2 regions of the Pararhizobium sp. DWP3-4 genome follow, and region 2 is predicted to be linked to the other one. Evidence: predicted binding sites of a transcription regulator. Region 2 holds the regulator's gene; the other holds the start of a gene.
What was found. Region 2 encodes LexA, which represses DNA repair genes until DNA is damaged. Its sites were predicted from a motif close to TGTTCNNNNTGTGTTCNG; they were not measured.
Positions count from the first base shown of each region.

Region 1 (15,044 bases), on a different contig from region 2:
CGCCGTCTGCGCTTCAGGCCCGGTTGTTCGATGCCCTGCAAACGGCGTATGACGCGGGCCTGCCACTGCTGCAGCCGGGCATCGCCATGAGCGAGGTGCACCGGGTGACGACCGAGGCGATGGGCAAGGCGGGTTTCCCCGGCTACACGCGCGGTCATTTCGGCCATGGGCTAGGCGCTGGCCTTGGCAGCGAGGAATGGCCGTTCCTGTCGCGGCAATCGGATGTGATCATCGAGCCCGGCATGGTGCTGGCCTTCGAGACGCCCTGGTATGTCGATGGCGCCGGCGGCATGATCATCGAAAACCAGTTGCTCGTCACTGCGGATGGCCACGAGATCATGAACCGGCTACCCTCCGTCCTCGTCTCCCTCTGATCGCGGCTCGCCATGCCTGACAATCGCCTCGAACGCTTTGCCCATAATCTCGACTGGAACCTGCTGCGAACCTTCGTGGTGGTGGTCGAGCAGGGCAGCATCACGGCGGCGGCCAACCGTCTTCTGTTGCAGCAACCGGCGGTCAGCATGGCGCTGAAACGGCTGGAACAGACCGTCGGCCAGAAGCTGATCGACCGCCGCCCGGGCCGTTTCGACCTGACGGAAGCCGGCGAGAAGCTGCACCGCCAATGCCGCGATATCTTCGCAGCGGTCGTGCGCCTACCGAATGCGCTGGAAACCGCAGGCGACGACGTGACCGGCCATGTCAGCATTCATTCGGTCAGTCACGCGCATAATCCGGCCTGGGATCGCAAGCTCGAAAGCTTCTTTCAGCTCTATCCGAAGGTAACGCTCAGCATCACGGTTGAAACCACCGTCAGCGTCATCAGCGCGGTCGAGCGCAACATCGCCACCATCGGCCTGTGCGACGGCAATATCCCCGAAGCATTGAGCAAGGCCTTCCATATCCGCGAGCAATACGGGCTCTATTGCGGCCGGGGCCACCGGCTGTTCGGCGCAAAGACGGCGGCCTTGAACGACCTGCGCGGCGATCCCTACATCGCCTTCATCGCCGATGTTCTCGGCGGCCAGCACATGAATGCCATCACTGCCGTGCGTGCCATGGGCTCCTTCGGCCAGCAGGTCCGGGCCGTCTCCTGCAATGTCGAGGAGGTGCTGCGCCTGATATCAGCCAATATCGGCATCGGCATGGTGCCGGATCATCTGGCCGCACCGGGCCTTGCCGCCGGCGACCTCTGGCAATTGCCGCCCTATGATCTGCTGCCAACCACGGATGTGTTTCGCATCACCAATCCCAATGCGATCCTCAACCCCGCCGAAGCCGCCTTCCTGCGCCATGTCGCGGAGACCGAGCCGCTTGATCACAGCGTGGGGCATCAATCTGCCTGATAGTCAGCTTCGCCACTATAAATTTGAACATCGAGCCTGCCACCGTTACGGTCCGGCGGCGCGAGGGAGATCGCAGATACTGTAAGGGGCGGTGAGTAATATGCAGACATTCGACGTGGCAATCATCGGCGGCGGCATCGCCGCCCTTTCGCTTGCCTATTTCCTCAGCCCCCATCGCTCCGTCGTCGTGCTCGAACGGGAAACAGCGCTCGGCTATCACAGCACCGGCCGCTCCGCCGCCGAATTCGTCCTGCGGTATAATGCGCCAGAGGTCTGCGCGCTTGCCGCGATCGCCAAGGATTTCTTCGATAGCCCGCCGGACGGATTTTCAGCTATTCCGCTTCTAAAGCAGCGCGGCGGCGTGATGATCGCCAGCGCCGAAAAAGCAGCGCGGCTGGAAGAGGTTTTCCGCGCCGAACTTGCCTTCACACCAGAGCTTGAACCGCTGGACGAGGAGGAAATGCTGGCGCGCGTGCCCATCCTGAAGCCGGGCTACGCCGCAGCCGCGTTCTACGATCCCAACTTCTGGGATATTGAAGTCGAAAGCCTGATGCAGGGTTATGTGAAGGGCTCCCGCCGCAACGGCGCAGACATCCGCGAACACCACGCCGTTCTGTCCGCCAGCCATGATGGCCACGGCTGGACCATCGAGACATCAACCGGTCCCGTCCGTGCCAGGACCGTGGTCAATGCCGCCGGTGGATGGGCTGATCCAATTGCGGAAATCTTCGGCGTCAAGCCGCTCGGCATCGTCCCGCATCGCCGCACGGCCATTACGGTTGACGTTCCGGAGGGAATCGATATCGCCGATATGCCGGAAATCAACGAAATCGACGAGGATTTCTACATCAAGCCCGACGCCGGCCGGCTGTTCGCAAGCCCCGCCGATGCCACACCCTGCGAACCCGGTGACGTGCAGCCGGAGGAGCTCGATGTCGCCTGGGCGGCACACTATGTGGAGGAGGCAACCACCATCCCGGTCCGCCGCGTCGCCAAGAGCTGGGCCGGAATGCGCAGCTTCTCGCCGGACAAACTACCCGTCATCGGCTTCGCACCCGATCAACCGGATTTCTTCTGGCTGGCGGGCCAGGGTGGTTACGGCATCCTCACCTCACCGGCCCTCGGCGCCTTGGCGGCAAGCCTGTTGACCCGCCAGCCCCATCCGGAAGGGTTTGGCGTACAGGCGCTTGATCCAACCCGATTCAGCCCGCTCAGATTGACGGCCTGATATCACCCGTTGCGCTGTTCCGGCCGGACATCAGCCATTGTCCGTCGCCCGAATGCGGCAGCACGAGCTATGTCCGAGCGGAAACGCGCCATTTCCTCATGCTTGCGCCCCTCATCCGGAATACGCAGGAGATAGGCGGGATGCACGGTGACAAGCAGCGACTGCCCCGCGCCGAGTTGCAGCATCTCGCCGCGCAGATCCGAAAGCCGTTGCCGGCTGTCGGTCAGCGCCATCAGCGCGGTTGATCCCATCGCCACTACCAGCTTCGGCTTGACCAGGGCCAGTTCCCGCGTCAGCCACCATTTGCAGTGCTGCACCTCGCCGGCATTCGGCTTCTTATGGATACGGCGCTTGCCGCGCGGTTCATATTTGAAATGCTTGACTGCATTGGTGACATAGGTGTCCTTGCGATCCAGCCCTGCTTGCTGAGCAACTGTGTTAAACACCGCGCCCGCCGGGCCGACGAAAGGCCTGCCGGCCAGATCTTCCTGATCGCCCGGCTGCTCGCCGACGATCATGATCCTGGCATCCTGCGGCCCCTCGCCAAAGACAGTCTGCGTCGCACTGCAATGCAGGGCGCAACGGGTGCAATGCCGTGCCTCCTCGCGAAGCTCCTCGAGCGTTCCTGCCGGCGGCTGGACAATCTCCGGCTCGGCCTGGGCAATGGCCTGCAGCCGCTGGTGAAACAACGGCGCCTCGCTGGCAGCCCGCTCGGCCATGGCGATGACGCTCGCCTCGGCACCGGCAATCAGGCCCGGTATGAGCTCCGCCTCCGGCAGGTTTTTCCAGTATTTCTTCGGCATCTCCGTCATCATCATCTTCACCTTCAGACGGGCCGGATTGAAGATGTGCGAAAAATAGGTGCGCCACAGCAAATCGGTGCTGTCTGACAGCATCGGATTTTCCGCCGGTTCGGTTGAAACCGACAGGACTTCGCCATCCCAGGCCGCCGTTCCCTTGGGCGTGGCGATGATCCAGTCCATGTCGGTAAACCGGCGCTGGAAGAACGGCGCCACCCGGGCGACGATGTGATGATCGGGCTCGAACCAGGCCAGAAAGCGCCGTCGCGCATGACCCTGCTCGATATCGAACTCCTTGAACCGGACGAAAGCCGTCATCTTGTGGCAATCGCGCCGCACGGATTTTTCCATCGCACACAACTGCGCCACATCCGCATCCGAGAGCACTTCCAAAAGCGTGCGCTCTTCCTGCAGCCGGAAGAGAACCCGGTAGAGAAGCTGGAAGCGCAAGGGATCGCTGTGGCAGATCACGGCCTGCGCCAATGACAGGAAAGCTTTTGGGACAGTCACGGCCGGTACGGTCGCTGCAGTGGCAACAGGCGCCTCCGGCACCCCGGCAGCAGGTCCAAACAGGTCGCCTGCCGCATCGCTCCTGCACCGCCAATCGATCGTGCGCGGCTGCGTGCGGGCAAGAAGCAGCGACCGCGCAGCCTCCCGCCACTCGGTCAGATCTCCCCGCCCCTCCAGGAGGACCGTTGCCATCACAAAAGCGCCAGCTGTTCGGGTTTGGGCTCGAACATCGCCCGCAGATCGGAGCGATCGATCAGCCGGTGCGGCGTCCAGCCCTCGGTCACCACGAAGGACTGCACCTTCTTGATCGAGACATGCAGACGTGCCAGGTCCTCCAGCCGTAAACGGCGGTGACGCCGGGCAGAGAGGATGCCGTTGACGGCCTTCGTTCCCAGGCCCGGCACCCGCAGCAGCATCTCGCGTTCGGCCGAGTTGATATTCACCGGAAAGCGATGCCGGTTGACCAGCGCCCAGGCGAGTTTCGGATCGAGCTTCAGGTCCAGCATGCCGTCCGGCTGATTTTCGGTGATTTCCTCGATGCCGAACCCATAGAACCGGTAGAGCCAGTCGGCTTGGTACAGCCGGTGCTCGCGCATCAAAGGAGGCTTGATCAAGGGCAGGTTTTTCGACGCATCGGGAATCGGGCTGAACGCGGAGTAATATACCCGGCGCAGGCCATAGCTGCCATAGAGTCGCGCGCTGGTGCCGAGGATGACCTTGTCATTGGCCTGATCGGCTCCGACGATCATCTGCGTGCTCTGGCCGGCGGGTACGAAGCGCTTGCGCCGCTTGGTCTGCAGCGTCGGATCATTGGCAGCCTCGATCTTCAGCCTCAGTTCGCCCATCGACTTGCGGATATTGGCCGGCCGCTTTTCCGGCGCAAGCCGGGTCAGGCCCGTATCGGTCGGCAGCTCGATATTGATCGACAGGCGATCGGCATAGAGCCCCGCCTGTTCGATCAGCAGCGGCGAAGCCTCTGGAATGGATTTCAGATGGATATAACCGCCGAAATTATGGGTGACGCGCAATTCCCGGGCGATGCGGACCATTTCCTCCATCGTGTAATCCGACGAGCGGATGATCCCGGACGAAAGGAACAGGCCTTCGATATAATTGCGCCGGTAGAATTCCAGCGTCAGCCAGACGACTTCTTCGACGCTGAACCGCGCCCGCTCGACATTGCTGGACGAGCGGTTGATGCAATAGGCGCAGTCGTAGATGCAGAAATTCGTCATCAGGATCTTGAGCAGCGAAATGCAGCGTCCGTCCGGCGCATAGGCGTGGCAAATGCCGGACCCTTCCGTCGATCCCAGCCCGCCGGACTTCGACGAGTCCCGCTTCACTGTTCCGCTTGAGGCGCAGGAAGCATCGTATTTGGCGGCATCGGACAGGATGGCCAACCGTTCGTTCAGCGATTTTTTCATGGTTGTTCATGATACGTTCTTATGCGCCCTTGGTCAATGCGAGAAAAAACCGAAAGATCGGAACGATTGCCGAAGGCGTCCGTTGTAAGCGCGAACCCTCCCCAAGCTTGCACAAGGAGATGGCGCAATGCCGTTCATCGACAAATCGAAAATCCTCATTCTCGCCACCCATGGCTACGAACGTTCGGAACTGCGCGTGCCGCTCGACGAGCTGAAAAAGCGCGGCGCCGACGTCCAGATCGCTTCGATCGGCACGGATCCGATCAAGAGCTGGAACGAGAAGGACTGGGGCGACACGGTCAATGTCGATCTCCTCGCCAAGGACGTGAAGATTGAAGATTTCGACGCCCTGATCCTGCCCGGTGGCCAGATGAACCCGGACATTCTGCGCCATGACGAGGCTGCCATGCGCGTCGTCAAGGAGTTCGTCGCATCCGGCAAGATCGTTGCCGCCATCTGCCATGCCCCCTGGTTGCTGATCGAGGCCGACGCCGTGCGCGGCCGCAAGATGACTTCCTACATCTCGATCAAGACCGACATGACAAATGCCGGTGCCATCTGGTCGAACGAGCCCGTCGTCACTGACCAGGGCATTGTCACCTCCCGCAATCCGGACGACCTCGACGCGTTTGTCAAAAAGATCGTCGAGGAAATTGAAGAAGGCCGCCACGAGCGCCGCGCCGCCTGATCCCCAATCGATAAAGGAAAGACAATGGCTGATATATCGAAGACGAAAACCGATCCGCTACAGCAGCTGTGGGATGTGCTTGACGATGTCCATGCCGGCATGCTGGGCGTCGAAGGATCCGGTCAGCATATGCAACCGATGGCGCCGTTCGTCGAGAAGGAAAGCAATTCGATCTGGTTTTTCACCCGCACCGACAGCGATCTGATCCAGGCTGCGCGGACCGGAGACCGGGCGCATTTCTGCGTCATCAGCAAGGATCATGATTACCATGCGTGCCTTGCCGGTGCGATCGACGAGGTCAAATCCCGCAACCATATCGACAAATATTGGTCGGCGCCGGTGGCCGCCTGGTTCGAAGGCGGCAAGGACGATCCGTCGCTGACCATGCTGCAGCTGAAGCTTGACGATGTTGCTATCTGGGCTTCGACCAACAGCACGCTGAAATTCGGCTGGGAAATTGCCAAGGCCAACCTGACCGGCAAGGAGCCGGAACTCGGCTATCACACGCAGATCTCTCTGCCGCACTGACCTTCGCCCGCACTGACCCTCAATCGTGCGGATGAAGCGCCTCGCCCGGGTCCCCTCGGGCGGGGCATTTTAGTCTAGGGATACCCGGCCATAACGGCCATTGCTGTAGACCAGCGAGTGTCCGTCACCCGCGACGATGGAAACGACACGGCCCAGAATGATCGCATGGCTGTGGCGTTCGATGATCTCATCGACTTCGCAATCGATCCCGGCCAACGCGCCGCGCAGAACCGAAGCCCCGCTCGCCAGCGTAAACCATTCGGCCCCGTCATAGCGCTCGATCCCCTTTAAACCGCCCTTGCCGGCAAAGCGGTCGGCGATGTCCTGCTGCTCGGCGCTGAGGATATTGACGCAGAAATGCCCATAGCGGCGGATGATCGGCCAGCTCGATGAACTGCGGTTGATATTGACGATCATTGTCGGCGGATCGACGGACAGCGCAGTGGCCGAGGTCACGGTCGCGCCGGTGCGCTCGTCGCCGACGCCGGCGGTGATCACGGAGACACCGCCCGACATCCGCCGCATGGCCGATTTCAAGGCATCCTCATCCGCCACATGGGAAAAGGCCTGCTCCTGGCGCGGGGCGATCCGCTCCAGCGAATTTCTCAAAGCGACATTCATGCGGGTCCACTCTTTTGCCGTCTCATTCATGGTCATGGATTTACGCACGAAAGACGACCCTGTCTCAAGCAAAGAATGCCCGCCACCGCCGGTGAAGCTGGATCGGTTTTTCAATCATCATAAAATTTATAGATTATATTATTTTACGAAAACCAGGGTTTTCTGCGACGGTAGGATGATGCCGAAGCGCAGCAATGAACAATAAGACAGTAATTTTATGGACTATTGACAGGGCGTGCAATTGTGTCAGGATTGTGTTGACGACCGTTAACGGATCCAGGGAAACAGCGGAGAACGGAATGTTTTATCACGGCGGAATGACCCTCGGCTACCTGACGCCTCCGGCGAAAAAGGAAAAAGCCATCCGTGTCGAAATGCCGGTTCGCCAGAGCCGTGAAGAGCAGACCGAATTCGAGCAGGAGCGCGATCAGGAATTGAGTCGCGCGTTTCTGACACCTTGGCACCTGTTCTACTGATCGGTCGGTCCAGCTGATCTATTCCGCCGCAGCCGCACTCCGGCCATGGGTGGCAATGCTGGAATACATGCCCGTGGTGCGGAATTCCGTCGGGCTGGCGCCAAAATAGCGGCGGAACACCTTTGCAAAATAGTTCGAATCCTCGAAACCCGACATCACAGCCACTTCCTTAACCGACAGATGCGCGGCCTTGGTCAAAAGCTTGGTGGCGCGTTGCAGCCGCTTGCGCAGTACGAATTCCGCCGGCGGCATGCCTTCGCTGGCTGCAAACACCCGCGAAAAATGCGCCCGGCTGAGACCGGAGACATCGGCCAGTTTCTCGACTGGCAGCGGATGCTGCAAATTGGCCATGATATGGTCGATGACATGCTGCATCGTCCGGTATTCCTGGCTGAAAACCGGATGCGAGCCGAAAACATCGTCGTACAGCACCATCGCCGATTCGTAGGCGATGGCCGAGGCACTGCCCGGTGCATCGGCACCGCCAGAAATCAAACGCAAGCTGCAATCGGCAAGGCGCTCGATCGTCTCCGGTTTCAGGTTGAGGATCGGCCCGGTCGTCGCCAGAATGGCCTTGTTGACGCGGAGCGCCTCCTCGCCATTCATGGAAATCCAGAAGAACTCCCAGCGGCCGTCCTGCTCCAGCCAGTAGCGGTGATTGTGCGGCACCAGCACCAGCAGGGTCTCGCCTTCGCGCACGCGGTAGGTACGGTTCTCATATCGCAGGTTTCCGGCTCCGCCAATCGTATGCTGCAGCACGGTAAACGGTGTCTGGCCGCGCTTGCGCCCATCCCAGTCATAGGTTGAATCAGTGCGAATTTCGTAACCCGTGCTGGTCGGCATCGCGTGCAGGCTGTGGCGTCCACGCGGCAACGAAACCGTCCGCATCACCGGTCCATTCTCGATCAGTCGTTTCAGCATAGAATTACCCATGAAAGCACAATACCTCTCTGGCGGCACCTTTCATTATACGCATAATGCCCCTCAACAAAGCAAGATGCCCTTCAACAAGGCGAAATGAACCCGTTAGAGTGGTATCGGCAGGGAGACTTGGCAGGCAACATGCGCCAGAGGCGCCTTGTTTTCCGCGCATGGATTTTACCCACTCCGTTTTTCCGGACCAATTGACCAGCGACGAGGACAGCATGAGCAGCTTCAAGATAGCCATAATCGGCGCCGGCAGCGTCGGCTTCACCAAGAAACTTTTCACCGACATTCTCTGCGTGCCGGAATTCCGCGATGTCGAGTTCGCGCTCACTGATATCAGCGAGCACAATCTCGGCATGATCAAGTCGATCCTCGACAAGATCGTGTCATCCAACAACCTGCCGGCCAAGGTGACAGCCTCGACCGACCGCCGCGAGGCAATCGCCGGTGCGCGCTACATCATCAGTTGCGTGCGTGTCGGCGGACTGGCTGCCTATGCCGACGATATCCGCATTCCTTTGAAATACGGCGTCGACCAATGCGTCGGCGACACGATCTGTGCCGGCGGCATTCTCTATGGCCAGCGCAACATCCCGGTCATCCTCGATTTCTGCAAGGACATCCGCGAGCTGGCCGAGCCCGGCGCGAAATTCCTCAACTATGCAAACCCGATGGCGATGAACACTTGGGCGGCGATCGAATATGGCAAGGTCGATACGATCGGCCTCTGCCACGGCGTCCAGCACGGCGCCGAACAGATCGCCGAAATCCTCGGCGCCAAGGATGGCGAACTGGATTACGTCTGCTCCGGCATCAACCACCAGACTTGGTTTACCGATGTCCGCGTCAAGGGCCGCAGGATCGGCAAGGATGAGCTGGTTGCAGCCTTTGAGGCGCACCCGGTCTTCTCGCAGCAGGAAAAGCTGCGTATCGACGTCTTGAAGCGTTTCGGCGTCTATTCCACCGAGAGCAACGGCCATCTGTCGGAATACCTGCCCTGGTACCGCAAGCGGCCGGAGGAAATTACCCGCTGGATCGATATGTCCGACTGGATCCACGGCGAAACCGGCGGTTATCTGCGCCATTCGACCGAAACCCGCAACTGGTTCGAGACAGAATATCCGCAGTTCCTGGAAGACGCAGGCAAACCGATCGATCCGGCCCGCCGTTCCAACGAGCATGCCAGCCATATTCTCGAAGCGTTGGAAACCGGGCGTGTCTACCGCGGCCATTTCAACGTCAAGAACAATGGCGTCATCACCAACCTGCCGTCCGACGCGATCATCGAGAGCCCTGGCTTCGTCGATCGCTTCGGCATCAACATGGTCGCCGGCATCACGCTGCCGGAAGCCTGCGCCGCCACCTGCATGTCCTCGATCAATGTCCAGCGCATGTCCGTTCACGCCGCCATCTCCGGTGACATCGATCTCTTGAAGCTGGCCGTGCTGCACGATCCGCTGGTCGGCGCCATCTGCACGCCGGAAGAGGTCTGGCAGATGGTCGATGAAATGGTTATCGCCCAGGCCGAGTGGCTGCCGCAATACGCCCACGCCGTACCGGCCGCCAAGGAGCGCCTGGCCAAGGGAACCGTCAAGACCCGCGACTGGAAGGGCGTTGCCCGCCGCGAGGTCCGCTCGATCGATGAGCTGCGCGCCGAGAAGGAAGCAACGAAGCTTAAAGCTGCAAGCTGAGCTGCAGCGCCAAACGCGTAAGGCCCGTTTTCCTGAGGAGGAGGCAGGTCTGGGAGTGGGCGATCCGTCGCCCGCTCTCTTCCGGCAGACGGCATGATGCTGTTCCGCCGGGTGCTTTTAGGAGGAGAGCCGCCCATACCGGGCCGGCCTGAAGCATGAGGGAGAAACAACGACAATGAACAGCTTTCGCCATCTGAAAACGACCAGCGCGCTGCTTTTGGGCGTGTCGGTATTCGCCGTGACGGCCATGGCTTCCGAGCCGACCGTAGTGCCGGAACAGCCGGCTTTCCCGGCGCAGGGCAAGATCACCTATGTGCCGCGCGATTCCATCCTCGAATACAAGGCGCTGCCCGAATATCACGAGCCCGACTGGGTTACCGAGAAATTCGTCAAGACCGGCAAACTGCCGCCGGTTGCCGAGCGCCTGCCGAAGGAACCGCTGGTGTTCAAGACCGGCAATATGCCGGATGGAGTCGGCGTTTATGGTGACACGATGCGCCATGTCATCGGCGGACGTCCGGAAGGCTGGAACTATTCCGCCGGACAGACGCAAGGCTGGGGCGGCATCGATATCGAAATGTCCGAATGCCTGACGCGCACGGCACCGCTCTATCAGGTCGAGGCCAAGGACGTTGAACCCCTTCCGAACCTGGCGAAGAGCTGGGAATGGTCGGAAGACGGCCACAAGCTGACGATGCACCTGATCGAAGGCGCTAAATGGTCGGATGGCGTTCCCTTTTCCTCCGAAGACGTGATGTTCTACTGGGACGACAACGTCGTCGACCCGAACGTCTCGCCGCTGAATGGCGCAACGCCGGAAACCTTCGGCGAAGGCACGACACTGAAAGCCATCGATGCCAATACCGTCGAATGGACCTTCAAGGACGCCTTCCCCCGCCAATATCTCTATTCCATGGCCTATGGCACGTTCTGCCCGGGTCCGGCCCATATCCTCAAGACCAAGCATCCGAAATACGCCGAGGGCTTCACCTACGACCAGTACAAGAATGGCTTCCCGCCGGAATACCTGAATATTCCGATCATGGGTGCCTGGGTTCCCGTCGAATACCGCCCGGACGACATCATCGTCATGCGCCGCAATCCCTATTATTGGAAAGTAGACGAAGCCGGCAACCAGCTGCCCTATCTCAACGAGCTGCACTATAAGCTCTCGACCTGGGCCGACCGTGACGTGCAGGCGATTGCCGGCTCTGGCGACTTCTCCAATCTCGAACAGCCCGAGAATTTCGTCGAAAGCCTGAAACGCGCGGCGCAGGAAACAGCACCGGCCCGCCTCGCCTTCGGCGCCCGCCTGATCGGCTACAATCTTTATATGAACTTCTCCGGCAACGGCTGGGGCGAACCGGACGAACGCGGCCAGGCCGTACGCGAACTCAACCGCAACGAAGACTTCCGCAAGGCCATCACCATGGCGGTCGATCGCAAGAAGATCGGCGAATCTCTGGTCAAAGGCCCGTTCACCGCGATCTATCCGGGCGGCTTGTCGTCCGGCACCAGCTTCTACGACCGCCAGTCGACCGTCTATTATCCGTTCGATCTGGAAGGCGCCAAGGCGCTGCTCGAAAAGGCCGGCCTGAAAGACACGGACGGCAACGGCTTCGTCAACTATCCGGCAGACAAGCTGGGCGGCAAGGACGTCGAGGTCGTGCTTTTGGTCACCTCCGACTACAATACCGACAAGAACCTCGCCGAGGGGGTCGTCGGCCAGATGGAGCAGCTGGGCATCCGCGTCGTGCTCAACGCGCTCGACGGCAAGCAGCGCGATGCGGCCAACTATGGCGGCCGCTGGGACTGGATGGTGCTGCGCAACGGCGCCGAGCTGTCATCCGTGGTGCAGAACACCCCGCAGCTGGCCGCAACCGGCCCCCGCACCAGCTGGAACCACCGGGTGCCGGAAGGCGGACAGCTTGATCTGATGCCGTTCGAACAGGAGCTTGTCGATATCGTCAACAAGTTCATTGCCTCAAACGACAATGACGAGCGGACGGAGCTGATGAAACAGTACCAGAAGGTCGCCACCACCAATGTCAACTCGGTCGGGCTTACCGAATATCCGGGCGCGCTGATCGTCAACAAGCGCTTCTCGAACATTCCGGTCGGCGCGCCGATCTTCATGTTCAACTGGGCGGAAGACACGATCATCCGCGAGCGAGTGTTCGTCGCCGCCGACAAGCAGGGAGACTACGAACTGTTCCCGCAGCAGCTGCCCGGCAAACCCGGCGAAAAAGGCCCGATGAACTGATCTGCAAACTCGCTCCCCAGGCCGCGCCAAAAGCCCGGCCTGGAGAAATCCCGAAACACACAAGAGAACCTAACAGCCATGTTCCGATTTCTGCTTGTGCGCATCGCGTCAGCCATACCCGTTCTTTTCGTGCTTAGCGTCGTCACCTTCGCGATCATCCAGGCACCGCCGGGCGACTATAGCGACTACATCCGGTCGCAGATGATCAACCAGGGCGGCGCATCCTTCGAGGAAGCCGACGCCCAGGCGCAGGCCTACAAGATCGCCAACGGTCTGGATAAGCCGATGGTCGTCCAGTACGTCAACTGGATCACCGGCATCGTCACCCGCGGCGATTTCGGCCATAGCCTGTTCTACAACAAGCCCGTTTCCGAGGTCGTCGGCGAACGCCTGCCGCGCACGCTGACCTTGGCGCTGGTCTGCCATATCCTCGCCTCCATCATCGGCATCACCTTCGGTATCCTTGCAGCCACCCGGCAATATACCTGGGTCGACAGCCTGCTCTCCGGCATATCCTTCCTCGGCATGACGGTGCCGCGCTTTCTGATGGCGCTGATCATCGTCTACATCATGGTGTTCCATTTCAACGTCACCGAGATCAACAGCTTCCACTCCGCCAAATATGGCGGCGCGCCCTGGTCATGGGACAAATTCGTCGATCTTTTGAAACATGTCTGGCCGGTCATCGCCATCGCCACATTCGGCGGCCTCGCCTACAATATGCGCGTCATGCGCGGCAATCTGCTCGATACGCTGAACGCCCAATATGTCGAGACCGCGCGCGCCAAGGGCCTCTCCGAACGCGCCGTCATCATGCGCCACGCGGTACCGAACGCGCTGCATCCGCTGGTCATGTATCAGGGCGTCGTGCTTCCTTACATGCTGACCGGCGAGATCGAGACCGCGATCATCTTCGCTCTGCCGACCGTCGGCCCGGCCATTGTCGGCTCCATGTGGGTCGGCGACGTCTACGTCACCGCGACCTTCATGCTGGTTCTGTCCGCAACCCTGATCGTCGGCAACATCATCGCCGACATGCTTTTGGCGCTGCTCGATCCGCGCGTCCGTCTGGGCGGAGGAGCGCACGCATGAAAGCCGATGTCCAAACAACCATCGTCGTCCCGGCACCTCCGGCCAGCCATGGCAACGAGACCTATTCGGCGCTGGTCTGGCGCCGCCTGAAACGCTCCTGGACCGGCATGGCAGGCCTCGTCCTCGTCTGCCTCTTGATGCTGATGACGATCTTTGCCGAGTTCTTTTCTCCCGTCGATCCAAAACTCACCGGCGTTGCCTTCGCCCCGCCGCAGACGATCGCAATCACCGATCAGGAGGGCAACCTCGTCTGGCCGCGCGCCTATCAGATCGGCGAAGGCACCGAGCTTGACCCGATCACCTTCCAGCCGATCGTCGGTCCGGATTATGCCAACCCGAAAAATCTCGGTTTCTTCGTCAAGGGTTTTGGCTACCGGCTGCTCGGCCTGATCCCGACCGACCGCCATTTCTTCGGCGCCACAGACGGTACGCCGGTCAATTTCCTCGGCACCGACAAGTTCGGCCGCGATGTCCTGTCGCGCATCTTCTACGGCTCCCGCGTCTCGCTGATGATCGCGCTGACCGTGGTGTTCATCGTCACCGTCGTCGGCACCACGGTCGGCATGGTCTCGGGCTATTTCGGCGGCCGCTTCGATATCTGGATGCAGCGTTTCGTCGAGCTGGTTCTCGCCTTCCCGCAATTGCCGCTTTATCTGGCGCTGACCTCGCTGATCCCGGTGACGGCGCCGACCCACGTCTTCCTTGCCTTCGTCATCTTCGTCATGTCGGCGCTCGGCTGGGCGCAGATGTCGCGCGAGGTGCGCGGCAAGACGCTGGCGCTCGCCCGGATCGAATATGTACGGGCCGCCATGGCGATCGGCGCCACCGATAGGCGCATCATCTTCCAGCACATTTTCCCCAATGTGATGAGCCACGTGATCGTCTCGGTGACGCTGGCAATCCCGAGCGTCGTTCTGCTCGAATCCTTCCTCGGCTTCCTCGGCTTTGCGGTCAAACCGCCGCTGATGTCCTGGGGGCTGATGCTGCAGGATACCGCCACCTATTCCGTCATCGGGTCCTATCCGTGGATCCTTTCCCCCGTGGCCTTCGTGCTGATCACCGTCTTTGCGTTCAATGCGCTGGGCGACGGCCTGCGCGACGCCGTCGACCCATACTGAGGAGACGACCATGGCTCTCGTGGACATCAGCACGCTCGCCCCCGAACAACGGCACGACCATGCCGCATCCGTCGGTGCACCGATCATCGACGCCCGCCACGTCGCCGTCACCTTCAAGGTCGAGGGCGGATCGGTCGATGCGGTGAAGAACGTCTCCTTCCAGCTCTATCGCGGCGAGACCATCGCGGTTGTCGGCGAATCCGGCTCGGGAAAATCGGTAACCGCCCGCACCGTCATGGGCCTGCTCACCAAGCGCGCCTCGGTCTCAGACAAATCGAGCATCGCCTATGACGGCAAGAACGTGCTGAAATTCTCCGACCGCCAGCGCCGTGCAC
Region 1 is NZ_JAFCXF010000007.1:197,241-212,284, forward strand. Features, by position in the region: gene ACP7E6_RS19360 (M24 family metallopeptidase) at 1-374, shown strand, start outside; gene ACP7E6_RS19365 (LysR family transcriptional regulator) at 387-1,343, shown strand; gene ACP7E6_RS19370 (NAD(P)/FAD-dependent oxidoreductase) at 1,444-2,571, shown strand; gene ACP7E6_RS19375 (UdgX family uracil-DNA binding protein) at 2,574-4,073, opposite strand; gene ACP7E6_RS19380 (putative DNA modification/repair radical SAM protein) at 4,073-5,305, opposite strand; gene ACP7E6_RS19385 (type 1 glutamine amidotransferase domain-containing protein) at 5,433-5,993, shown strand; gene ACP7E6_RS19390 (pyridoxamine 5'-phosphate oxidase family protein) at 6,018-6,521, shown strand; gene ACP7E6_RS19395 (flavin reductase family protein) at 6,591-7,142, opposite strand; gene ACP7E6_RS19400 (hypothetical protein) at 7,442-7,618, shown strand; gene ACP7E6_RS19405 (helix-turn-helix domain-containing protein) at 7,637-8,551, opposite strand; gene ACP7E6_RS19410 (alpha-glucosidase/alpha-galactosidase) at 8,764-10,236, shown strand; gene ACP7E6_RS19415 (ABC transporter substrate-binding protein) at 10,412-12,499, shown strand; gene ACP7E6_RS19420 (ABC transporter permease) at 12,578-13,591, shown strand; gene ACP7E6_RS19425 (ABC transporter permease) at 13,588-14,709, shown strand; gene ACP7E6_RS19430 (ABC transporter ATP-binding protein) at 14,720-15,044, shown strand, end outside.
Region 1: a site for LexA is predicted at 5,309-5,326, ahead of ACP7E6_RS19380 (putative DNA modification/repair radical SAM protein). Genes of this name have one in related genera too.

Region 2 (15,044 bases):
GCCGGCATCGACGATCGGATAGCCGGTTTGGCCCGTCGTCCAGCGCTTGAAATCGTCGTCGGTTCCGCTCCAAGCGAAGGCGTCATATTTCCGGTTGAGATTTTCCCTCGGCAAATCCGGATTGTGGAAGAGCAGGTGGTAGGAAAAATCGCGCCAGACCAGTTCCTTGCGAAAGGTGACCAAGTCATCGGCGGGAACATCCCGCAGATTGCGGGTGGCGTGCCAGATGCGGGCAGGGGAGATTTCCCCCATGGCCAGATGCGGCGAAAGCCTTGACGTGCCATCGGTTCCCGGCAGATCGCGCCTGGTCTTGTATCCGGAAAGATCGTCCTCGACGAATGCCTCCAGCCGTTCGAGTGCAGCGGTTTCGCCCGGTGTCCAGATTTCGGAAAACGTCTGTGCCCAATCCGGAGCCGTCGGCAACAGCGCCCATGAGGCCAGATCCTCGCTGTCAGGCCATTTGGCTGGCGCAACCAGCACATCTGGCCGTTCGAGCGGCTGATCCGGCTCGCCGGATGCCTCGAGCGCGCGCCAGAACGGCGTATAGACGCGGTAGGGCGTACCGGAGCCCGTCTTCAACCGGGTGGGCTCGTGGAGAAGCTGTCCGGCAAAACTCTTTACGGTTATTCCCGTGGAGACCAACGTGTCTTTCAGTGGCCCATCGACAGCGATGCCGTTTGGGTCGTAGCGGCGATTCCAATGGACGGTTGACGCGCCGGTCTCAGCAATCAGCTTTGCCAATACGCTATCCGGCTCGCCGCTGCGAAGGGCAAGCCGGCTTCCGAGGTCACCAAGCGCCTTTTCCAAGCCTTTCAGCGAATGATGAAGCCACCAGGACTGTGCGGCGCCCAGTGGCCCGGTGCCGTGCCGAGAAGGCTCGCGGATGTAGACGGGAATGATACTGCGGCCGGTTTTTGCTGCGGCATGAAGCGCATGATTGTCGTCCAGCCGCAGGTCCTTGCGAAACCAGACGATGATAGGGTTTTCGTGGGAAAGGTCATTGTTGTTCATTTTTATCCGCGCAACGTATCCAACGTCGTAGTCTACGCAGATACGGGTGCAACGGATCAAAGGTTTCGCGGAGAAAGCTTTTTATTTCATCGTTTTGCGGGCGAATACCGCCAGCGAAATTGGAACTGCCGCTTCTTTATATGAAGCGGCAGCCGCAGCCACCGGAGGCCGGAAGGATTCAGCTTTTCTGGAAAGCCAGATGCGCCCCGAGACCGACCAGCATGGTACCACCGGCGCGCTGCATCAGGCGTTGCGCGGAGCTCGAACGGCGCAGCTTGGTCATCACCGCACCGGCCAGAAACACGCAGACGATATCCGCCGACGAAAACATCAGGTTGACGATCGTTCCAAGGATTGCCAGCTGCAGCCAGACCGGGAAGGCGGCCGACGCATCGACGAATTGCGGCAGGAAAGCCACGAAGAAAATCGCCGTCTTGGGATTGAGGACCTCGACGGTAACGCTCTCGAAGAATGCGCGGCGCCCGGATTTCGGCGCGGTGCCGGGCAGGGTGGTGTCGCCCTCAACCTTGGAACGGAAAAGAGAAATGCCGAGCCAGATCAGATAGGCCGCACCGGCAAACTTGACGATCATGTACAGCGTCGGCACGGCATGAAACAGGATCGACAGACCTGCAGCCGCAGCAATGACATGGAAGTAGCCACCGAGGTGAATACCAAGCGTGGCCATCAGCCCGGACCAGCGACCACGCGCAATCGTCTGGGCCGCCGCATAGAGCATGGCCGGACCGGGAATATAGGCAAAGACCGCCGTGGTGGCGATGAAGGCGATAAGCAACTCGATCGACGGCATTGTCCGCTCCTGTCGTGGGTCCTGATTGTGACCTGATCTATACAACAGGATTTTCAGAAAGTCGCGCGTACGTTGCGCTGAGCCTAGCCCCAGGTGAGCGGGTCGAGACGCAGATAGAAATCGAGCCGCGCTTTGTCCGCAGTCGCGATCGCGTGTATGTCGAACAGACGAGTTTGCGCAGTCCGCACTTCTTCAGCGATGCGCCATGTCTCGCGGGTATTGCCGACAAGCAATGCAAAGTCGACGTAGCGATCCGCCGCGCCCAACCGTCCGAGATCGATCAATCCGGTGCAGCGAAGCGTTTCCGGATCGATCATGAAGTTCGGCATGCAGGCATCACCATGGCAAACGACACGGTCAAGGCTTTCCTGCGCCAACCGCTCGGACAATTCTGCCCTTACCCGGTCAAGCAGGGTCTGCGGCGGTGTGTTGTGATCATCCGGATCGAGAAAATCCGGATTGACGCCGCCACGTCCAACCACGTCGGCCGCCCGGTCGAACATGGTTTGGAGGCTGCGTTCAAACGGGCAATCGTTTACCGGAATGGCATGCAGATCGCGTACCATTGCCGCAATAGAAGGCCATGCCCGGATCAGCTCCGTCGCTTCGAGCTGATCTGCCGGAATGCCAGGTACCGCACTTGTCACAAGGCATGCGACACCGTCCGACACCTGCCAATCGAGAACTGTTGGAGATCCGATCCTGAAGGGGGACAGCCATGCAGTCCGCCGCCGCTCGGCATCCAGCAGCGCCACGCCGCTGCCGGTAGACACTTTGGCGTAAGCGCTGCCATCGATACGCCGAAACAGCGCATCTCCCGATTCGCCGTGACGATAGGCAGTCCACTGGCTTCCCAGAGAAAATCCTGGCAACCGGGCCGTACCGGATCGAAAGTCAGTCACGTATCATCCCCCACGGCCTGTTTAGCGAAGGCGAATTGCGCCCCCGCACCACATAGATTTTGGCAACCGCAATTTCACCGTCACTGAACAGAAAGCCGGGTTTTTGCGCGGTTTCTTTTTGCTGACAAAGGTCGAAGGGCGCGGGGACTTCTGCCAAACCGGTGCATTCGTGAAGCTGAGATTCGACACAACACCGCGACCTTTGCATTGCTGTTGATGATCGAAGGGCTAGGTGCCCCGCTGGTGGCGATGACCGATGATACCGCAAACTACCATGCCACGCCGGTTACCGGCCGACCCATTCGCCTCGAATCAAAAAGGCCTTGCTTTTTCAGCAAGGCCTTTGAAAACTGGCTCCCCGGGCCGGATTCGAACCGGCGACCTGTCGATTAACAGTCGAATGCTCTACCGCTGAGCTACCAGGGATCATCTGCGGCGGTATGTCCTGCAGAAGTGAGGCTGCTAATACAAATGCTTTTCCGATTTGCCAAGCGGTTTTTCAAAAAAAACGCACAATCTTGTCAGACTGTGGAGAACTTCCCATCTGTGGGAGGCAGCGCATTCCGGCTGCCTGCGAGCCAAACCCTTGGCATTGCGGGACTGTAGCATAACGGGCACGCGCTTTACGCTTGATAGGTGGAATATATGGCAGAACCGCAAAAAACGAAAAAATTCGGCATCGACGCGCGAACGCATGAACTGGTCATTGGTTCATGGCGGATGCGGCTGCCGCAATCGCGTCTATTGCGCATCACCATCGGCGGCACGTTGATTTTTGGCGGCATCCTCGGGTTTCTGCCGGTCCTCGGATTCTGGATGGTGCCGCTGGGGTTCCTTGTCCTGTCGCATGATCTCGCCTTCGTCAGGCGCCGGCGACGCAGGCTATCGGTGTGGTGGGCGCGAAAATGGCAAGCGTCCAATTAGAACACCGTAACAGCTGCTGTTTCAGGACATCATGCTAGGGGGTGTCGATCGTTCCTTGATTGGGCCGCGTCGCCACACCGGCTGCCGGGGCATTCTCCTGGACTCGGGGTCGCGGCATTAACCTCTGTGCTCTTGCTAAACATTCCCGCACCTCAAAGCCAGCAACACCAGCCGCCCAAGAAATCCTGACATGCCTTTTGGCATTTAGCTGTGCGGTTCGGTTTGTCTTTTCCGGCGAAAACGACATTGCCACGCTCATCGACATGCCGTGCCATTACATCCATCAGTCTTTTTTGGAGCCACGGTCCTTACAAACGAACCGCTCCAGGTTGTGCAGAGGTTCTGTAATACGGCCCACTTCTGCGCGAGCGGGAATACTCCGGTGAAAACAGTAGGATGAAAGGACCCGATCCGATCGTTTGTGTCGCCATGTGCCCTTTGAAAACATTCGATGATTTTTAAGCACTTGCGGAACACATATGGAACAGATAATGTTCGTTCTTGATTTGTTTCTCGATTCTGGAGTGATCGTTCATGCTGACCCGCAAGCAACAGGAACTGCTTCTGTTCATTCACGAAAGAATGAAAGAGTCGGGTGTGCCTCCATCGTTCGATGAAATGAAGGATGCGCTGGATCTGGCCTCAAAATCCGGCATTCACCGGCTGATCACAGCGCTTGAGGAGAGGGGGTTTATCCGCCGCCTTCCCAACCGTGCGCGTGCACTGGAGGTGATCAAGTTGCCGGAGGCCTATTCGATGAGCCTCCAACCCAAGCGGGGCTTTTCACCGAGCATCATTCAGGGCAGTCTTGGCGTGCAACCGGCCCCTGCAGCTCCCGCCAAAGCCGCCGCAAACAGCGATACGGTCTCGATACCGGTGATGGGCAGGATTGCCGCCGGTGTGCCGATCTCGGCGATCCAGAACAACACGCATGATATTTCCGTGCCCCTCGAGATGGTCGGCGCAGGCGAGCATTATGCACTTGAAGTACGCGGCGATTCGATGATCGAGGCAGGTATTCTGGATGGCGACACGGTCATCATCCGCAACACGAACAGCGCCAGCCCGGGCGAAATCGTCGTCGCTTTGGTTGATGACGAGGAAGCGACGCTGAAGCGTTTTCGACGGAAAGGGGCGTCGATCGCACTGGAGGCCGCCAACCCTGCCTACGAAACCCGCATCTTCGGGCCTGACCGGGTCAAGATACAGGGGAAACTTGTCGGACTGATCCGCCGTTACCATTGAACGGACCACGTCTTCTGCCCGCATGATCAGGTGATAACCGAGCGATGCGCACTGCAACGCAAAAAAACTCGAATGACGATGGAAAACGGCCGCAGAGCTCGGAGCGACAAGGCGTTGGCGATGCGTTGGATTTGAGATCACGTCTTCTCAGCGCTGCTTTCAAACTTGGTACTTGGCAGGACTTGGTTTCAGCCAAGTCAACCAGCGGCGGGGCCGCTCCATCATTCAACACGGCGGAGATGGCGCCTGACTATGGGGCGACTTTCGAAACCCGCCTTCCATTCCCTTCGGTAATGCACCAATCGATCAGGGCAGGGGCGTTGCGAATTTTCATCGGCTGCTGTGATCTCGTTCCGGTTTGTCGGAGGCCAACTTAAGCGTCGCCTCAGGGTTGTGACGACAGATCGGAAATATCATTTCGGAACTGGCCAAGAGCGTTTTTGAGAAATATCCTCTTGCGATTTGTCTAGGATCATTCTAAACCGCCGCCACAGTTCGACTATTTGAACTCGTGAGGCCTCGTGGCGGAGTGGTGACGCAGAGGACTGCAAATCCTTGCACCCCGGTTCAATTCCGGGCGAGGCCTCCAAATTTCCCACAGATGTCAGTCTCAGGCGGAAACGAGCAACGGCGTTGCCGTTTCGACCAAGGTCGATTACGGCGCGAGCAAATCCTTCCACGCGATTTTTTCAGGCAGAACCTCTGGACCGTTGTTTTAATCCGGCACTCTTGATCAGGAAGAGACAAGCAGTCGGCAACAATGGATGGGCGTTCCGCGTCCACCGTTGCGGTCGGGATATCACGGACCGGGGCTAATCAATGATAATAGAAGCAGGCGCAATCGGCCTTGCTGTCATCCGGTTTCGTCCAGACGCGTACCGCCAGTTTTTTGGCTGCACCTGTTTCGTCCAGCCGAAGTCCGAGCAGTGACACGGCCGCAAGCTTCGGGTTGACCGCATCGATCTCGATGGTGGATCCGACCTGATGGACGCCCTGCTTCGGGGTCCAAGTGAAAAACTGCACGCTGTAATGCATTGCATTCTCCTTCGCCGGCTTGCAGCACATACGTTCAAGTGGGGAACAGACGCTGCAACACGCTGGTCACGGGCGCTCCACTGCTGAATGCGTACTCAATGCGTAGGAGTGACGATAACATAATTTGGCAGCCGGGGAAACAATCTCGCCATAATATGCACCGAACGATCACTGCTCATCATCCATCCGCACGGCATGCATCGCCTGTGAAATGCGCATGACGCATTTTGATGCTGCGGCCCCCAATGATCACCAGCAATGGCGGTAACCCGCCGTTAACGCTGGTGGCAGTTCGACTGCCTGTTCATGCCGAAATACGGCACCTGCCGTATGTCTCTTGCACCCCTCCTGCGTGCATTTCTCCCGGCGTCGATGACAGAATCGCGGCTTGACCGGGATGGCTTCATCAACGCCGTTCTGAACAAGGGGCGGCGCTACCGGTTGGAGGAGCCGCTATGTTGCCACTGGAACAGTTGATGCCGTTCGCCTTTGCGACTCTGATTTTCGCTTGCATGCCAGGCCCTGCCATTCTCTACATGACGGCACAGACACTGGCGCACGGGCCGCGGGCCGGATTGATGGCGGCCTTCGGTATTCATCTGGGCTGCTACGTTCATATCGTCGCGACAGCATTGGGTTTGGCGGCGATTCTCGACCAAGCGCCCGCCGTTTACAATGTCATCAAATTCGCCGGCGCCGCCTATCTCGTGTGGTTGGGTGTCACCATGTTTCTTGGCCGCCGGCGGGACGGCGAAAAAATTGCCAACGCAGCGCCCGGCGTTCTGCGTGACAGTATCGTCGTCGAGGTCCTCAATCCCAAGACCGCGCTGTTTTTTCTGACCTTCCTGCCGCAATTCATCGACCCGGCACCCGGCACACCTGTGTGGCTGCAGTTTCTCATCCTTGGTCTGATCGTCAATCTGGCCTTGTCCATCGCTGACCTGGTCGCCGTCGGCATTGCATCCTTTGCCCTTGGACGGGTCGGCACAGGCGGTTCAAGCTGGCTCGTTCCAAAAGCGTGCGGATCGATTTTAATCGGCTTGGGCATCGCCCTGGCGCATAAGGGCGCCTGATCGAACCGGCACCGGACCTGGACCTGGACGGCATGGCTGCGACCTTCTAACCTGCCGCCAACCCTAGGCGAATAGCATACGCCGTCAGTTCTGCGCCGCTGTGCAGGTCCAGTTTTCGCATCAGGTTTTCACGATGTTTGCGGGCTGTGAGTGGGCTGATGCCGAGACGTTCGGCGATGTCGCGTGTGGTTACGCCATGCGGGATGAGCGCCAGCATCTGCTGTTCACGCCGGGTCAGTTCGGCGGGAAATCCGATAGCGGTCCCTTGCCCGGGCGGTACGGCTGGCCTGTTCTTTTGGTCTACAGCAAAACGAACCTCTTCGGCGACATAGGGTTCATCGTGCCGCATGGCCTCGATCGCCGCCATCAACTCGCTCGCGTCACCGCTTTTCGTCAAATATCCGTCAGCACCCGCATCCAAGGCGGCGCGAACGGAGCGAGGTTCGAGATTGGCTGTCATGATCAATATCTTCAGCCCGGGCCGTCGGGTTCGGATGGTCCTGATAAACTGGAAACCGCCCACGCCGGGCATCCCAAGGTCGAGGATCAGAAGATCTGTCTTGATTTCCTTGAGCAATCGCTCGACGGTGTCTCCGTCTGCCGCTTCACCGACGACCGCGATCCCTTCGATCGTCGATAGAAGCATTTTAAGGCCTTCACGCACAATCGCATGATCATCGGCAAGAACAACCCTGGACAGCCCACGCATATCGCCTACCCGTTTTACAGTGAGTTCCGGAATGCCGCCGTCTGACGGGACCGGGAATCAGAATAGGATTACGATGCTCCCCGAGCAACGATTGCAACCCCATCTTGTCGATCTCCTGTACCGCCAATCCTACGCGGTGCTGTTTTCCAATTTCGTCATTCCTCTTCCCGTTGCATACATGTTGTGGAACTTCGTCGCGGACAGCGTCCTTTTATGGTGGATGGCGGCAATTTATGGCCTGACCATTGCGCGCGTACTGGTCTCGCGGCAATATTTCAAACGCGCAAGGCGCGGGGCCGATCAGCCCGTCGCAAACTCGAGGTCATGGGCTTGGGGTTTTGCCATCCTCTCATGGGTTTCGAGTTCACTCTGGGGTCTGCTGGGATGGTTCGGATTTCTGTCAACGCAACCGCAACTGCAAGCGTTCACGACCATCGTTCTGACGGGGCTGGTCTGCGGCGCCATCCCGTCGCTCTCGGCTTTTCCGATCGCCTATATCGGTTCGCTTGCCGCCATGCTTTTGCCCTTGGCGGCCCGTGCCATGATGGGCGGAGGCGATAGTGACACTGTCTATCTGCTGTTCGTGGTCTGCCTTGCCGGCGTCAATCTCTACTATAGCCGCGTATCGTACAGGTCGATGGTCGAGACCGTAGAGTTGCGCTTTGAAAATCTTTCGCTGATCACCCAGCTGAAAACGGAACGAGACAAAGCGCAGGCTGCCGATCGCGCCAAATCCCGCTTCCTCGCTGCCGCGAGCCACGACCTGCGGCAGCCGATCCATGCACTCAGCCTTTTCAACTCCACACTGGCAGCCTTGGGCGAAAGGGGCGATGTTCGAAGTGCTGACGCGCGCAACCTGGCACACCGGGTGAAGTCGATCACTGCCAATCTCAGCGGGCTGCTGAATGCCTTGCTCGATGTCTCACGTCTGGACGCCGGAATTGTCACCGTCGCTAAGGAGCCGGTGGCTCTGACGCGCCTGTTTGACGATCTGCACGATGAGTTTCTCGGCAAGGCCGAGCAATATCGCCTCGAATGGACCATCGTCGATACCGGCTGCTGGGTCGATACCGATCCAATGATGCTTAAGCGCGTTTTGGGAAACCTCCTGACAAATGCCTTTCACTACACCGACCGGGGACGGGTTTTGCTCGGTTGCCGGAGGCGGGGACCAGATGTCGAAATCCAGGTTTTCGATACGGGCATAGGAATACCATTCGATCAGCAGGAAGCGATTTTCGATGAATTCCACCAGCTGGACAATCCTGCCCGGGATCGGGAAAAGGGCCTGGGGCTCGGACTTGCCATCGTGCGCCGCACAGCAAATCTGCTCGGCCATCCCCTGAGGCTTGTGTCCGTGGAAGGACGCGGCTCGCTGTTCTCGATCACGGTGCCATCCATCGCAGCTCCACCAACACCGTCAGTCCCAACGCCCGCATTGCCCACCAGCGGCGCAATCGGGATCATCGTAATCGATGACGATCGTGATGTGCTCGATGCGATAGGGCGGCTCCTGACGGTATTGGGCTGTACGATCTATCCCGGAAGATCGGCGGGCGATGTGATCCAGTTGCTGACAACCGCGGCAATCGGCGCCCGTATCGATCTGATCATTGCGGACTACAGGCTGGAAAACGCTGCGACCGGTCTGGATGCGATCGAGGAGCTGCTAACCTATCTGCAGCAGCCCGTTCCCGCGATCATTCTGACAGGTGACACATCGCCTTTGGTCTTGAAGACGATTTCAGACAGCGGCCATCATCTGCTCAACAAACCGATCGACGGGGATCATCTGCAACAGGCCATCCACTCCGTGTTGCAGCCTGTCCGTTCCACAGTGCTGCCAGCGGTTTTGGAGCACGGGCAGGGTGACGCTTAACATCGGATGCGAAAAAATTGGGAAATCCGGACTCAGGGGCATATGCCACCGATCGCGCACGATCTTCGCGCTCCTTTGTATGGCTTCTTTGCCGTCTCCGGGTTGGAAAACCCCGTTGCTTCCCGCGTGGCCTGTTGCGGGGGCGAGACAAGCAGGAACAGGCTCCAGAGAGCAAGGCCACTCAGAACCGCGCATATCGCTATGTAGGCATAAAAAATCCGCACGGCGTTGCCAGCTATGTTCCCTCAGAATCCGGACTTCGTGTCTAGCGCACTCTCACGTGTCAGCATGGCCTTGGGCGGGGCATGGCTTCACGAAATAAGCCAACGGCCATGCCCCTATGGCGTTCAAGGCCAACGCTGTTTTGTAGTCCCCGGCGTTTGGGGATACAATTCCGACATAAGGAGCCGGGGGTACAGCCTTTGGATTAGGATTGAACCGAGATCGCTGAGGCAGCCAGTCTTTTGGTACGGCATCACGGCGCCTTACATTGACGAAACAATGGTGAATGGACTTTTAAATTAGATACGGCTAACTTAATCAGGCTGTTACCTTGGCCGAAACCGGAACGGCATTGACTGCGAAAGCGTTTTCCACTTTGCGTATTGAGGGACTTTTCAGCGATTATATTTGCGAGGCGATTTAGAACCCGTCACCTCAACTGGTGACGGGTTTGTAATGTTGCCGATTTTTTTCACGCGTTCAGCATTCGCCGGAAGAGAAGTTCCCAGATCCGGTTGCCAACAGCATGCTCAACAATGGTGACGCGGGCATTCCCGCGGCGGATTCCATTTAAATCGAGCGCATTTGCCATGTTTTTGGCGGAAGAGGTGGGATTCGAACCCACGGTACGGTCTCCCGCACGCCGGTTTTCAAGACCGGTTCCTTAAACCACTCGGACACTCTTCCTGATGACGGGCATTTGTGTGAGACCGTTTTGGCGGGCGGTGGTTTCCCCGTGCAAATATCCGGACATCAACCTGTCACGGTTCGCTTTATAGCCTGCCGATTGTGAACGTCAACCGGGTGCCGCAGCAGACTGGCATCCAGCTGCAACGGGCAGCGGTTTGACGCAACCGATGGCTCTGCAGCGGCGCGGCGTTGCGCTACCGGAACAAAACCCCGGATGGCCGGTTCTCACATCATATTTTGTGGGAGATAGCGATGTTGAAGAAAACTCGGACGGTGAGCATGTTGGTCTTCTGGCTCGTTGCTGCGGTTGCTTCACCGGTACGTGCCGCGCTTGAGGCGCATGACGATCCCATGCCGGGTGTGGCCGCCGTCGCGGTGACGGATAGCCAACAGATGCATGGTTCAGTCTGCAGACCGCCTGAGCCTCAGTATTTTTCCACATTTATTCGTGACATCGATGGCACCATTATCGGTATTCGCTACGACATTGTCGATTATGTCTGCTAGGAGACTGTATTCGTCTGCGTTCGCCCCACCGTTAGCTGCACTTTCAAGCGTTTTTTAGCCAGTATCGGCAGTATTCGACCGGCGTCGCGTTAACTATTCGTAAACCATAATCCCAATTGTTTCATTCCGGCACGGTTAACCATTCGCATTTTCGCCACGTTGTTGTCATGATTAATCGACTGTTACGTTTCGTGACGCCGGTACCTTCGCGGAGGCAAATGCGGGAAGGTGCTGTGTACGGCTTTTACGAATGGCGATGTGGGGCACATGACTTCCAATCTGACTGCGGCTTTTTTCTTCAAGGGATTGCGCGTTGCCGCCATTCCGATGCTTTGCGTCGGGCTGACCGCATGCGGCTCGACAAGCACCGTCAAGAACGGCAAGCCGCGCAGCAAGGAGTATTTTGCCGAGTCGATCTATGGCGTGAAGGCCAGCCCGCGCGTTGTTGACGAGGGTAAGGCCGTTCCCAAAGGGGGCGGGCGCTACCAGGTCGGCAAGGCCTATCAGGTCAAAGGCAAGTGGTATCAGCCGAAAGAAGATTTCGGCTACAACAAGACAGGCATGTCGTCCTGGTACGGTTCAGCCTTTCATGGCCGCCTGACGGCGAACGGTGAGGTCTACGACAAGTACCACCTGTCGGCTGCCCATCCGACATTCCCGTTGCCAAGCTATGCCCGCGTCACCAACCTGGAAAACGGCACATCCGTCGTGGTCCGGGTCAATGATCGTGGCCCTTATGAATATGGCCGCATCATCGACGTTTCGTCCAAGACGGCCGACTTCCTCGATATGAAGCGCAAGGGCAGTGCCCAGGTTCGCGTGCAGTATATCGGCAAGGCACCGCTTGAGGGCAACGACATGCCCTATTTGATGGCATCCTATGTCAAGAAGGGCGATCGCACCCCGAACGCATTCCCAGAAGGCCAGATCGCCACCGGTGTCATGGTCGCGTCGAACGAGCCGCTGCGCAAGCAGGCCGGCAATCTCGGCATGCCCACCATCCCGTCCAAATCGAACCTGGACATGGGCGTGCCGGTGACGGCACTTGCCGAAGCTGAAACGCCGCGTGCGTCATCGGCCGGGCTCGATACTTTCGTCATGCTGCCGGAGATCGGCCCGATCCCGCGCGAGCGGCCGGAATACATCCCAATGCCCAATGGCAACACGGCCTATGCGGCTGCCTATGTCGAAGCCCGGGTCAGCGATTCCAAGACGGCTTTCGATGCAGTGCTCGTCGACCAGAACCCTTTGACGCCCGATTCGATCGTCGAATACGCCAAGCGCAAGAGCGTGGCGCGGTAATCGCGATCCTTCGCGATTGATCACCGGTGGGCCGGCTGCTACTGCCGGAGAAGGCACCGGAGTTTGGAATGCATATACGACTGGTCTCGGTTCTCTTTTCTCTTGTCTTGATTGTCTGCGCGCCGTTGGAGGCGCAGGCGCAGGCTTTCGAAACCAAGGCGAAACAGGTTTATCTGATCGATGCCGAGACAGGCACGGTTCTGTTCGCCAAGGACGAAAATGCCGCCGTTCCACCGGCATCGCTTGCCAAGCTGATGACCATGGACGTCGTCTTCGACGCAATCCGCAAGAGCGAGCTGACGCTCGACACCGAATTCCCCGTCTCCGAACATGCCTGGCGAACCGGCGGCGCACCGTCGGGAACATCGACGATGTTTGCGGCACTGAAATCACGTGTTCGTGTCGTCGATCTCATCCAGGGCGTCACCGTCCAACTTGCCAACGATGCCTGCATCATTCTGGCCGAGGGTATGACGGGCAGCGAAGAGGCCTTTGCAAAGCGCATGACCGATCGTGCCCGTGAGCTTGGGCTGACCGGCTCGGTCTTTCACAACGCCACCGGGCTGCCCGATCCAGACAACAAGACGACCATGCGCGACATGGCGCTGCTTGCGCAGCACATTCAGTCCAACCACCCGGACCTGTTCAAATATTATTCCCAGACAGAATTCGAATGGAACAAGATCCTCCAACGGAATCGCACGCCACTGATCGCGGCCAATATCGGCGTCGACGGGTTTGCCACCGGATTTGCCGAGGGCTACGGCTTTGGCATGGTTGCGACGATGCAGAGGGACGGACGACGGGTCTTTCTGGCGCTTGGCGGCCTTGCGACCGACAAGGAACGCGTCGAGGAGACGCGCAAGATCCTCGACTGGTCGATGACTGCGTTTGAAAGAAAGAGGCTGTTCGAAGCCGGTGACAGTCTCGGAGAGGCGAGTGTCTACGGCGGCGCCGTATCGCATATCCCGCTTGTCACGGCCAATGCCGTCGATGTGCTGGTGCCGGTCAACAATCCGGAGCGGCTTTCGGCCAAGGTGATCTATCGCTGGCCGCTGACCGTGCCGGTGGAGGCAGGCAAGCAGGCAGGGACGCTGAAGATCTGGAGCGGCGAGCGGCTCTTGCGCGAGGTGCCGGTCGAAACCAGTGCTGCCGTCGGGCAGGGTTCGCTCTTCAGCCGGGCAGTCGATGCGCTGCAGGAGTTGTTGTTCTTCTGGCTCTGATGAAATGACGCGACCGGCGGTTTCGCGGCCGGACACAATCAGTTAAACAGACCCTGTGTCACGCCTTGCAGCAGCCATCGGTATCGGTGGCCGGGGGCGCGGCACACAGACAGGGACGTCCATTTTCGTGGATGTTCAATTGAAAATTGATCTACGGGAATAAGCGGTGTCAGTCGGAACAGGCTTGTTTGTTACATTCGAAGGCGGCGAGGGGGCGGGCAAATCCACCCAGATTCGCCTGCTTGCCGACGCCTTGCGGGAGCGCGGCCATACTGTGCTGACGACGCGCGAGCCGGGTGGTTCGCCGGGTGCGGAAGCCGTGCGGCACGTGCTCTTGTCCGGCGCCGCCCAGGAATTCGGCGTGCGCATGGAAGCAATCCTGTTTGCTGCGGCCCGCAGCGACCATGTCGAGGAGATCATCCGGCCAGCGCTGTTGAAAGGCACCGTCGTGATCTGCGACCGGTTCATGGACTCCTCTCGCGTCTACCAGGGCGTTACCGGCAATCTGGAGCCCAGCTTCATCGAGGCGCTGGAGCGCGTCGCGATCAATGGGATCGCGCCGGATTGCACGATTATTTTCGACATCCCGGCAGCACTCGGTCTTGAGCGCGTACGGCGAAGGGCAGGGGCTGCCGAGGTTCTGACGGGCCAGGAAGTCGAGCTCGACCGTTTCGAAAAAGAAGAACTCGAAACCCATGAAAAGCGCCGCGAAGCCTTTCTTGATATCGGCAACGCCGACCCCGGACGCTGCCATGTGGTCGATGCGTCCGCCTCGGCCAGCGACATCGCCGTAGCCGTGCTTTTGATCGTCGAACCCATGCTGGCCGGTTCGGGCAGCGGACCGGATACGGAAGCGGCACAATGAGCACCGACAGGTTCGACGTTCTCGACGGCGCCATTTCTCCGGCCGAAAACATGTGTCTTTTCGGCCATCAGGAGGCCGAGCATTTTCTGGCGCAAAGCTATAGGTCGGGGAAGGGACATCACGCCATCCTGATCGAAGGCCCGGAAGGCATCGGCAAGGCGACGCTTGCCTTCCGCTTTGCAAATCATGTGCTGACGCATCCCGATCCGGCGCAGGCGCCAGCGGAACTTGGCGATCCCGATCAAAATTCAATCGTCAGCCGGCAGATCGCGTCGGGTGCCTCGCACAATCTTTTGCACCTGGCGCGCCCGGTCGATGAAAAGACCGGCAAGGTCAAGAGCGCCATCACCGTTGATGAAGTGCGCCGGGCCGGAAAGTTCTTTTCGCAGACATCCGGTACCGGCAACTGGCGGATCGTCATCGTCGATCCGGCCGACGATCTCAACCGCAACGCCGCCAACGCGATCCTGAAAATCCTCGAGGAGCCACCGAAGCGGTCGCTGTTCCTGGTCTTGACCCATGCGCCTGGCAAGCTGTTGCCGACCATCCGGTCGCGCTGCCTGCCGCTGCAATTGAAGCCGCTTGCGCCGGACGCGATGCGCAACGCCATGAACAATCTCGGCTTCGACCTTTCAGGTGCGGACGG
Region 2 is NZ_JAFCXF010000001.1:1,047,394-1,062,437, forward strand. Features, by position in the region: gene ACP7E6_RS04965 (cryptochrome/photolyase family protein) at 1-1,011, opposite strand, end outside; gene ACP7E6_RS04970 (LysE family translocator) at 1,190-1,822, opposite strand; gene ACP7E6_RS04975 (APH(3'') family aminoglycoside O-phosphotransferase) at 1,906-2,694, opposite strand; tRNA gene ACP7E6_RS04980 (tRNA-Asn) at 3,076-3,150, opposite strand; gene ACP7E6_RS04985 (hypothetical protein) at 3,370-3,648, shown strand; gene lexA (transcriptional repressor LexA) at 4,183-4,893, shown strand; tRNA gene ACP7E6_RS04995 (tRNA-Cys) at 5,409-5,482, shown strand; gene ACP7E6_RS05000 (hypothetical protein) at 5,710-5,928, opposite strand; gene ACP7E6_RS05005 (LysE family translocator) at 6,384-7,001, shown strand; gene ACP7E6_RS05010 (response regulator) at 7,048-7,710, opposite strand; gene ACP7E6_RS05015 (hybrid sensor histidine kinase/response regulator) at 7,802-9,589, shown strand; gene ACP7E6_RS05020 (hypothetical protein) at 10,284-10,436, opposite strand; tRNA gene ACP7E6_RS05025 (tRNA-Ser) at 10,409-10,498, opposite strand; gene ACP7E6_RS05030 (hypothetical protein) at 10,754-11,008, shown strand; gene ACP7E6_RS05035 (septal ring lytic transglycosylase RlpA family protein) at 11,276-12,310, shown strand; gene ACP7E6_RS05040 (D-alanyl-D-alanine carboxypeptidase family protein) at 12,379-13,533, shown strand; gene tmk (dTMP kinase) at 13,700-14,398, shown strand; gene ACP7E6_RS05050 (DNA polymerase III subunit delta') at 14,395-15,044, shown strand, end outside.